One region of the Streptomyces sp. NPDC002577 genome, then DNA from elsewhere that is predicted to be linked to it. Evidence: riboswitches for the same ligand, from Rfam matches in the RefSeq annotation. Region 1 holds a riboswitch; the other holds the start of a gene.
What was found. A riboswitch is a leader RNA that binds a small molecule or an ion and turns the genes downstream of it on or off. The one in region 1 is predicted to bind cyclic di-AMP.
Positions count from the first base shown of each region.

Region 2: it holds a riboswitch for cyclic di-AMP, as region 1 does, so the genes downstream of both, ACWD4J_RS19200 (transglycosylase SLT domain-containing protein) here and ACWD4J_RS36715 (transglycosylase family protein) in region 1, are expected to answer to the same signal.

Region 1 covers NZ_JBSFWK010000048.1:25,072-29,292, forward strand. The annotation lists gene eno (phosphopyruvate hydratase) at 1-617, opposite strand, end outside; gene ACWD4J_RS36715 (transglycosylase family protein) at 885-1,640, opposite strand; cyclic di-AMP (ydaO/yuaA leader) riboswitch at 1,645-1,877, opposite strand; gene ACWD4J_RS36720 (transglycosylase family protein) at 2,049-2,984, opposite strand; gene ACWD4J_RS36725 (cytochrome P450 family protein) at 3,192-4,221, opposite strand, start outside.
Region 2 covers NZ_JBSFWK010000013.1:30,239-34,459, reverse strand. The annotation lists gene ACWD4J_RS19205 (amino acid transporter) at 1-634, opposite strand, end outside; cyclic di-AMP (ydaO/yuaA leader) riboswitch at 1,534-1,706, shown strand; gene ACWD4J_RS19200 (transglycosylase SLT domain-containing protein) at 1,711-2,436, shown strand; gene ACWD4J_RS19195 (inorganic diphosphatase) at 2,694-3,203, shown strand; gene ACWD4J_RS19190 (baeRF2 domain-containing protein) at 3,351-4,221, shown strand, end outside.

The DNA of each region.
Region 1 (4,221 bases):
TCGCCGAGGCCGGTGGCCAGGCCCTTGGCCTTCAGCACCTTCTTGAGGGTGTGGTAGACCTCGGTGCCCCAGCGCAGGGCCTCGGAGAAGGACTCCGCGCCGATCGGGGCGATCATGAACTCCTGGATGTCCACGTTGGAGTCGGCGTGCGAGCCGCCGTTCAGGATGTTCATCATCGGCACCGGCAGCAGGTGCGCGTTCGGGCCGCCCAGGTAGCGGAAGAGCGGCAGGTCGGAGGCCTCGGAGGCGGCGTGGGCGACGGCGAGCGAGACGCCGAGGATGGCGTTGGCGCCGAGCGAGGACTTGTCCGGGGTGGCGTCCAGGTCGAACATCGCCTGGTCGATCAGGCGCTGCTCGGTGGCGTCGTACCCGACGAGCTCCGGGCCGATCTGCTCGATGACGGCGAGGACGGCCTTCTCGACGCCCTTGCCGCCGTAGCGGTTGGCGTCTCCGTCGCGGAGCTCGAGGGCCTCGAACGCACCGGTGGACGCACCGGAGGGGACGGCGGCACGACCGGTGCTGCCGTCGTCGAGGCCGACCTCGACCTCGACCGTGGGGTTGCCTCGGGAGTCCAGGATTTCCCGGGCTACGACGACGTCGATGGACGGCACGAGCATCTCCTTCTGGGATGTGACGCTGGAAGTGCGGGGCTGTATGTCTTTGGCCTTGCGACAAGAGCCTATCCGGCTCCGGGGCGACGGCCAGCCGACCGACCGGCCCGTGGACAAACTGAAAGCAAATTGTTTCTGAACGGAACAAAGGCGGGTGGCATCCCGGCGGCTACGGGCACGCAACGGGACGAACCTCGCCCCGGCACGCGGGGGGACACGCGCCGGGGCGAGGGGCTGGAGAGATCTGCGGGAGATCTATGGGAGAGCGGTCCTTCAGCCGAGGTGGAGCTGCTGGCCCGGGTAGATGACGTTGCAGTCCTGGACGACGTCCTTGTTCAGCTCGAACAGCTTCTTCCAGCCGCCCTTGACCTTGCGGCCCTTGGCGATCTTGCTGAGGGTGTCGCCCTTCACGACCTTGTACTCGCCGTCGCCCTTCTTGACCTTCTCGCCGGTCGGGGTCTCGACAGTCGCGGTCGAGCCGCTGCCCTCGGAGCCGGAGGCGGTCTGCTCGTCCGTGCTCTGCGTGGTCTTGCTCGACTCGGTCGCACCCGACTCGGTCGCGCTCTCGCTCGACTTCTGCTGAGTGCTGTCGCTCTGCTGAGCGGTGGCGGAGTCCGTGGTGGTCGCGGTCGAGCCGCCCTCGTACGGGGTGCTGGAGAGGTTCACGCCACAGGTCGGCCAAGCGCCCTTGCCCTGAGCCGCGAGGACCTTCTCGGCGACGGTTATCTGCTGCTCCTTGGTGGCCTTGTCGGCCGTGGCGGCGTACTGCGTACCGCCGTACGCGGCCCACGTGGAGGCCGAGAACTGCAGACCGCCGTAGTAGCCGTTGCCGGTGTTGATGGACCAGTTGCCGCCCGACTCGCACTGGGCGACGGCGTCCCACTCGGTGGCGGTGGCGGCGGAGGCGGAGCCGGCCGCCATCAGCGGGGCGACGATGGCGACACCGGTGACACCGGCGAGCGAAGCGATGCGAGAAGTCCGGTTGAGCACGGACGCGCGGCGGTGCTTGCCCTGGCTGGAACGCAGCATGGAGTGATCCCCTCACCGACGCCTGCGAGGTGAGCTGTCGGGTTCGGGCGGTAGGGGTATCCCGTGCTCCTTGAGAGCTTCGGGAAGAGTTGCCCGGTCGCGGCTTTCGTTGCGCGCGACTTCACCCCAAGCCGGTTCTGGCCGCAGTCAGCCGGCACCATGTGTGCTCAGCTACTCAACGGCCGTTGCCGGCGCAAACCTTGGGTCCCCCGCTCCTGCCTACGGCGCTGAACGCGACGACTGAACCCGCATGGCCGTCGGCAGGATTCGGCGTGACGACCGCGAGTGCCCGCTGTGGCGAGCGGTCACGACCGTAAACATCCGCTGGAGTGGATTTCAAAGACGATCAGGGCTTCTGAGACTCATCTCTCACTCCCGCCAAAACGGACAATTAGCCCTGAACTATCGCTATTTATCGGCCGATTCGAGGCCGAGATCCAGGGTCTGACCGGGGAGGATGAGGTCGGGGTCGGCGCCGACGCTCTTCTTGTTCTCCTGATAGAGAGCAGTCCATCCGCCCTTGATGTCATGGGCGTCGGCGATGGCCCAGAGGTTGTCGCCGGTGCGCACGGTGTACGAATCGTCCTCGCCGCGGCCCGCTTCGGAGCGCGAGGCATGGCGGCCGGAGGGGTCGGAGGAGCGCGTGTCCGTCAGGCCCTCCTGGGCGCTGTCGCCGCGATGCCGGCCCGTTCCCGCGCTTTCGGACGACGACTCGCCAGACTCGGCGGGGTCCGCGGTGGCCGAATCGGAGGACGAACCACCGTCGGCCTTACTAGACTTATCGGACTTGCCCGAATCGCCCCGATTGCTCCCCTTCGATTCGCCGGAGGCTGCCGAGTCAGTGGTGGAGTCGTCGGTCGATTCGTCGGAGGCCGAGTGCTCCGCCGCATCCGAGGAGCCGGACGACGCCTCGGACGACGAACCGGACGCGTCCTTCGACACACCCGTGTCGACGTCCGCCGCGGCCTCACCCTTGGTGAGACCGACGAGCAGGGAGCAGGTCGGCCACGCCTTGGGCCCCTCGTCCGCGAGGACCTTCTCGGCAACGGCTATCTGCTGCGAGCGGCTCGCCTGATCCGCGCTCGGGGCGTAGTCGAGGCCGCCGTGGTTCTCCCAGGTCTCCTGCGTGAGCTGCAGACCGCCGTAGTAGCCGTTGCCCTCGTTCGCGCTCCACGCGCCGCCGCTCTCGCATTCGGCGAGGTGGTCCCAGGTGGTGGTGTCCGCGGCGACGGCGCTGGTGGCGCCGAGCAGCGGGATCGCGATGGCCGATCCGGTCACCCCCGCCGCGACGATGAGGGCCGGAGCCTGGCGGGGGCGACGGTGTCGGCCGTTCCCGGAGAGCATGCGGTTGCCTTTCGCGGTCGGGACTTACCCGGCCGACGGAGCCAACCGGGCAAGATTGGGGTGACTGGGACAGTTGATGCCCGAGTCGACGGTGAACGTAGCGGGAGTCGAACGCCTGTCACAAGTCAATGCAGCGCAGATCACGTGAAAGTCACAAGGTTGACGGTGCGTCAGCTAGAGCTTCCGGAATGCTACTGACGAGTTGGGCTACGGCCGCGGAGTGAAGCGCACCGGCAGCGTTCGCAGCCCCCGCATGATGAGCCCGCCGCGCCACCGCAAATCGGCAGGATCCGCATCGAGTTGCAGGTCAGGAAGGCGCGTCAGCAGCGTGGCGAGAGCCGTCTGGCCCTCCAGCCGGGCGAGCGGCGCGCCCAGGCAATAGTGGATGCCGTGCCCGTATCCGAGGTGCTGGTTGTCGCGCCGGGCCAGGTCGAGGGTGTCGGGTTCGGCGAACCGCTCGGGGTCGCGGTCGGCGGCGGCGAGTACGACGAGGACGGGGTCGCCGGGCTCGATGTGCTGCCCGCCGATCGTGAGCGCCTCGGTGGCGAACCGCCAGGTGGCGAGCTCCACCGGCCCGTCGTAACGGAGGAGTTCCTCGACCCCCGTGGCGAGCAGGTCCGTCTCGCCCGCGGCGAGGGACTTCTGCAGCCGCTCGCGCTGGACGGGGTTGCGCAGCAGCGCGTACGTGCCGTTGCCGATGAGGTTGACGGTCGTCTCGAACCCCGCGAAGAGCAGGATGAACGCCATCGCGGCCGCCTCGTTCTCGGTGAGGTGCTCGCCGTGGTCGGAGGCGCGGATGAGCCCGGAGATGAGGTCGTCGTCGCCGTCCTGGCGCAGGCCTTCGCGCTTGCGGTGGATCAGCTCGGCGAGGTAGCCGCGCATCTTCTTCACGGACCGCGCGACGCCTCCGCGCGGCCCGCCGCCGTGCCGGATCATCATGCCCGCCCAGTCCCGGAAGTCGTCCTGGTCCTCGCGGGGGACGCCGAGCATGTCGCAAATGGCGTAAATGGGGAGGGGAAAGGCGAACTCGTGGATGAGGTCGGCGGTCCCTCTGGCCGCGAACTGGTCGATGAGGCGGTCGGTGAGCTCCTGCACGCGCGGCGCGAACTCGGCCACGCGGCGCGGGGTGAACGCCTTCGACACCAGCCGCCGCAGCCGCGTGTGGTCCGGCGGGTCGATGTTGAGCAGATGCGTCATCAGTTCCGCCTTGCGCTCTCCGGGGATACCCGTCTTGCCC
Region 2 (4,221 bases), on a different contig from region 1:
CCACGTGCCACAGGCCGACCACCACGACGACGGCGTTGAGCACGAGATAGACCCCCACCAGCGCGACGGCGACGCCGATGGCCTCCAGGAAGCCCTTGAGGAACACCGCGCCGAGGAGCGCGATCAGGATCAGGGTGATCAGCATCTGCTTGTCGTGCAGTACGCCGGTCAGATGGGGGTTCTCCACCAGGTGCGTGGAGGCGTCGGCCGCCGACAGGGTGATGGTGATCAGGAAGTCGGTCGCGGCGAACCCGAGCAGGGTGAGGACGAAGAGCTTGCCCTTCCAGAACGTCAGCAGCCGCTCCAGCATCGCGATCGAGCCCTGTCCGTGCGGGCTCTCGTCGGCCACGCGCCGGTACACCGGCAGGGCGCCCGCCAGAGTGACGATCACCAGCACGATGGTCGCGATGGGGGACAGCAGGCCCGCCGCGAGGGCGGCGATGCCCGGCTGGTAGCCGAGGGTGGAGAAGTAGTCCACGCCGGTCAGGCACATCACCCGCCACCAGGGCTGCCCCTTGTGGGCGGGCTCCGGCGCGGCGGCGTCCGGGCCCTGCTGGTGTCCGGCCATGTCGGAGAGGCCTTCCAGCATCCACGTGCGCAATCGGCTCGCAGGCGGGCGTTCGGTGGTGGCCATTCGAGTGCTCTCCTGATGTGCGGCTCAGCATGGGATTCCGGCCATCACTCGGACGGCGGGATCAGCGTAAGCGGAGAGTGATGCACGGGCCCACGGATGCAGGGGGTCGAGCGCGTCAAGCTTGCGTTAAGACCGGGCGGTCGGTGCCCGCGGCTCGTCGGCATGCGGACGTACCGGGACGAGGCGGCGCGATCCGGGCCGTGCGAGAGTGTGCGGCCGGGCGCTCCCGCGGGTCATGGTCGAACACGCAGTGTCATGCCGTACATGGCTCTGCCCTCGACGAAGGCGGGGCGCGGGCGGTGGCGCAGGGGGCGCGGCGCTTCCGCCTTCCTGGTGGCGTAGGTACTCGTGGCGAGGATGCCGGTGGTCGCCTGCGCGGCTCGCCGGTGGCGGCTGCCCTCGCGATCGCCGCTGGCGCCCCCCGTAATCGCATCAGCCACGCGACTCGTGCTGCGACTCGTACTGCGGACCTCCACCTCCAGCCTCTGTAGAGGAGGTTGAGGTTGCGTCAGCTGATCGGTCCGGGAAAGAACCCGACCGGCGCGCCGAGAGTCGCTGGAGCTGACGTTATGGGCGATTTGCACTATTCCTCATCAAAGTTCACTCACGTCCTATTCATTCAACTTTCTGTACTTTGAGTCGTGTTGCGGCGCGAGAAATGCCACCTCACCAGTGATATGCCTCACGTCGGGATGATCTGCCCGTTTTCTGCATGTCTGGCTCCTTGCTTCATCCGGCTCGCGGAGAAAGGGAGTTGGGCCGACGGACAGCCCGGTCCGGCACCGGCTCGACTCGCAAATACGGATATCGCTGTGAATTCCGCCCTTGTTCCGGCCGGGCGTTCTCGCTTACGTTCGCGCCACTCCGGTCGGTCACGCCGAATCCTGCCGCCGCCCGGGAAACCGCGATCACTCACGTATGGCAGGAGCGGGGAACCCAGGTAAGTCGCCGATCCGGAAACCGGAACCGATCCGGAAACCGGACCGGCTCGGGGTGAAGTCGCATTCACACTGCGGCCGGGCATCTCCAGCCCGAACCCGACAGCTCACCTCGCAGGCGGCGGAGAGGAATTCGTCATGCCTGCAAAGGGAATGCACCGTCGTCCCAAGACCAATCCGCTGGCTCGGGGCCTCGTCGCCCTGGGTGCCGGTGGTGCCGTGTTCGCCGCACCGTTGATGGCCGCTACCAGTGCCGAGGCGGCACCGGCGGTGCAGACCGCCGCCGCACCGGGGCTCTCGCCCGTCGTCGCCGCCCCGACGGGCAAGATGACCCCCTACACCGTGGTCGCGGGTGACACGCTTGCCAAGATCGCAGCCTCGCACCACGTGGTGGGCGGCTGGAAGAAGCTGTACGAGGACAACCGGGCGGTCATCGGCGCCGATCCGACGAAGATCCGTCCCGGCCTCAAGCTGATGGTCGAGGCCCAGCCGGGGACGCCGGTCGCGTCAGCCACACCCAAGCAGGGGTCGGGGAAGACGTACGCCAACAACCTGGACGGCTGGATCAGGCAGTCGCTCGACGTCATGGCCGCGCATGGCATTCCCGGCAGCTACGACGGAATCCACCGCAACATCATGCGCGAGTCCTCGGGCAATCCGAAGGCCGTCAACAACTGGGACTCCAACGCCGCAAAGGGAACCCCCTCCAAGGGCCTCCTCCAGGTCATCGACCCCACCTTCCGCGCCTATCACGTCTCCGGTACGTCGTGGGACATTTTCGACCCGGTCGCCAACATCACTGCTGCGTGCAACTACGCGGCCGCCAGGTATGGGTCGATGGACAACGTCAACGGTGCCTACTGACGTACCTGCTTTCCGCTCGACGTACCTGTTTCCATCGGAAGATCGCGGATTGATTCCGCACGGGCCGTCGGCCGCGCGCAGAGAAATCCAGGCGAAAACGCGCGGACCGAACCCGTTCATGGCCGATCCGAGGGGGTAGCCGAACGGCAGGAAACGGCCGACCTGTGATGCGACCACGCCCGGCCCGCCACCCGGACCCGTGCCCTGAGCGGCCGGGTCCGGTGGACGGGCCGAGGACGCGGACAAGGAGGGCCACCGTGGAATTCGACGTGATTGTGGAGATCCCGCAGGGGTCCCGTAACAAGTACGAGATGGATCACTCGATCGGGCGGATCCGACTGGACCGCATGCTGTTCACCTCCACGCAATATCCGGCCGACTACGGATACATAGACGGCACGCTCGGCAGCGACGGCGACCCCTTGGACGCTCCGGTCGTCACCGGGGACCCGACGTTCCCGGGCTGTGCCATCGAGTGCAGGGCGATCGCGATGTTCGTCATGCGCGACGACAAGGGCATGGACCAGAAGGTGCTGTGCGTGCCCGCCCATGACCCGCGCTACGCCGCCGTCCAGGACATCGGGGACGTCCCGGAGTTCGACCGGCTGGAGATCACCCACTTCTTCGAGGTGTACAAGGACCTGGAACCCGGCAAGTCCGTCGAGGGTTCCCACTGGGAAGGCCGCGACCAGGCCTACGCCGAGATCGAGGCGTCCCGCCGGCGCGCCGCCGAGAGCCAGACCGCCGGACCGGGCCGACCAGGCTGACCAAAGGCGTGAATGGGCGTCGCCACATGGTCATGCCAAGCCACGCGCGTTCGCGCGGTCGGCCTGAGGACAGGGGCGGTCGACCCCAGGCCAGGGACGGTCGGCCCCAGGCCAGAGGGTGAGGCCAGGTGAGGCCAGGAGACAACCGTGAAGCTGTCCTTCCTTGAACCGCTGTACGCACGGCCGGGTCCCTATGCATGCGCCTACGTGGACACGTCCCGGGACGTCGAGGACCCGGAGACCGCCAACGACGTGCGGCGACGCCATGTGCGGGACGACCTGGCCGCGCAGGGCGCCGACACCGCCACCGTCGCTGCCGTGGCCGCCGTGATCGGGGCCGACAGGGCCGTGCCGGGCCGGCACGGCCAGGCCGTCTTCGCGGCGCACGGGCGGCTCGCCCTGGTGGCGGAGCTGCCCGATCCGCCCGTGCGCGACCTGACCGAGTTCACCTCACTGCCCGATGCCATGCCGCTGGCGGTTCAGCATGCACCGGACATCCCGTACACGGCTGTCGTCGTGCACCGTGTCGACCACAGAGGCGAGAGCGGCCTTCAGGAGGAACTGCAGGTCGATCTGGAGACGGGCAGGTGGCCCATCAGCAGGGTCACTCCCGGGACGCACTCGCGTCGGCGGTTCCCCGTCGTGGACTGGCAGAGGGGCGTCGCACAGGTCGCCGGCGAGCTGGGGGAACTGGCCGACCGGGGCGGTGCGGAGGTGATCGTGGTGTGCGGGGAGGTGTGGGCGCGCGCCGTCCTGCTCCACCGGCTGCCCCGGCGCTTGAGCGAGCGAGTGGTCGTCGCCGAGGGCGGTGCGGGGGAGGGCGGCGAGGGCCGGGCGCTGCTGGAGGAGGAACTGGTGGAGCTGTTCCGTGGACGCATGGCGGTGCGCGACAGGGCTCAGGCGGAGACGTTCATGGCGCACCGCGCCCGGTACAGCAGTGCGGCGGAGGGCATGGCGGCCACCGTCGCCGCGCTGCAGCGGGGCCAGGCGAGATCCCTCCTGATCAACGAGCGCACCA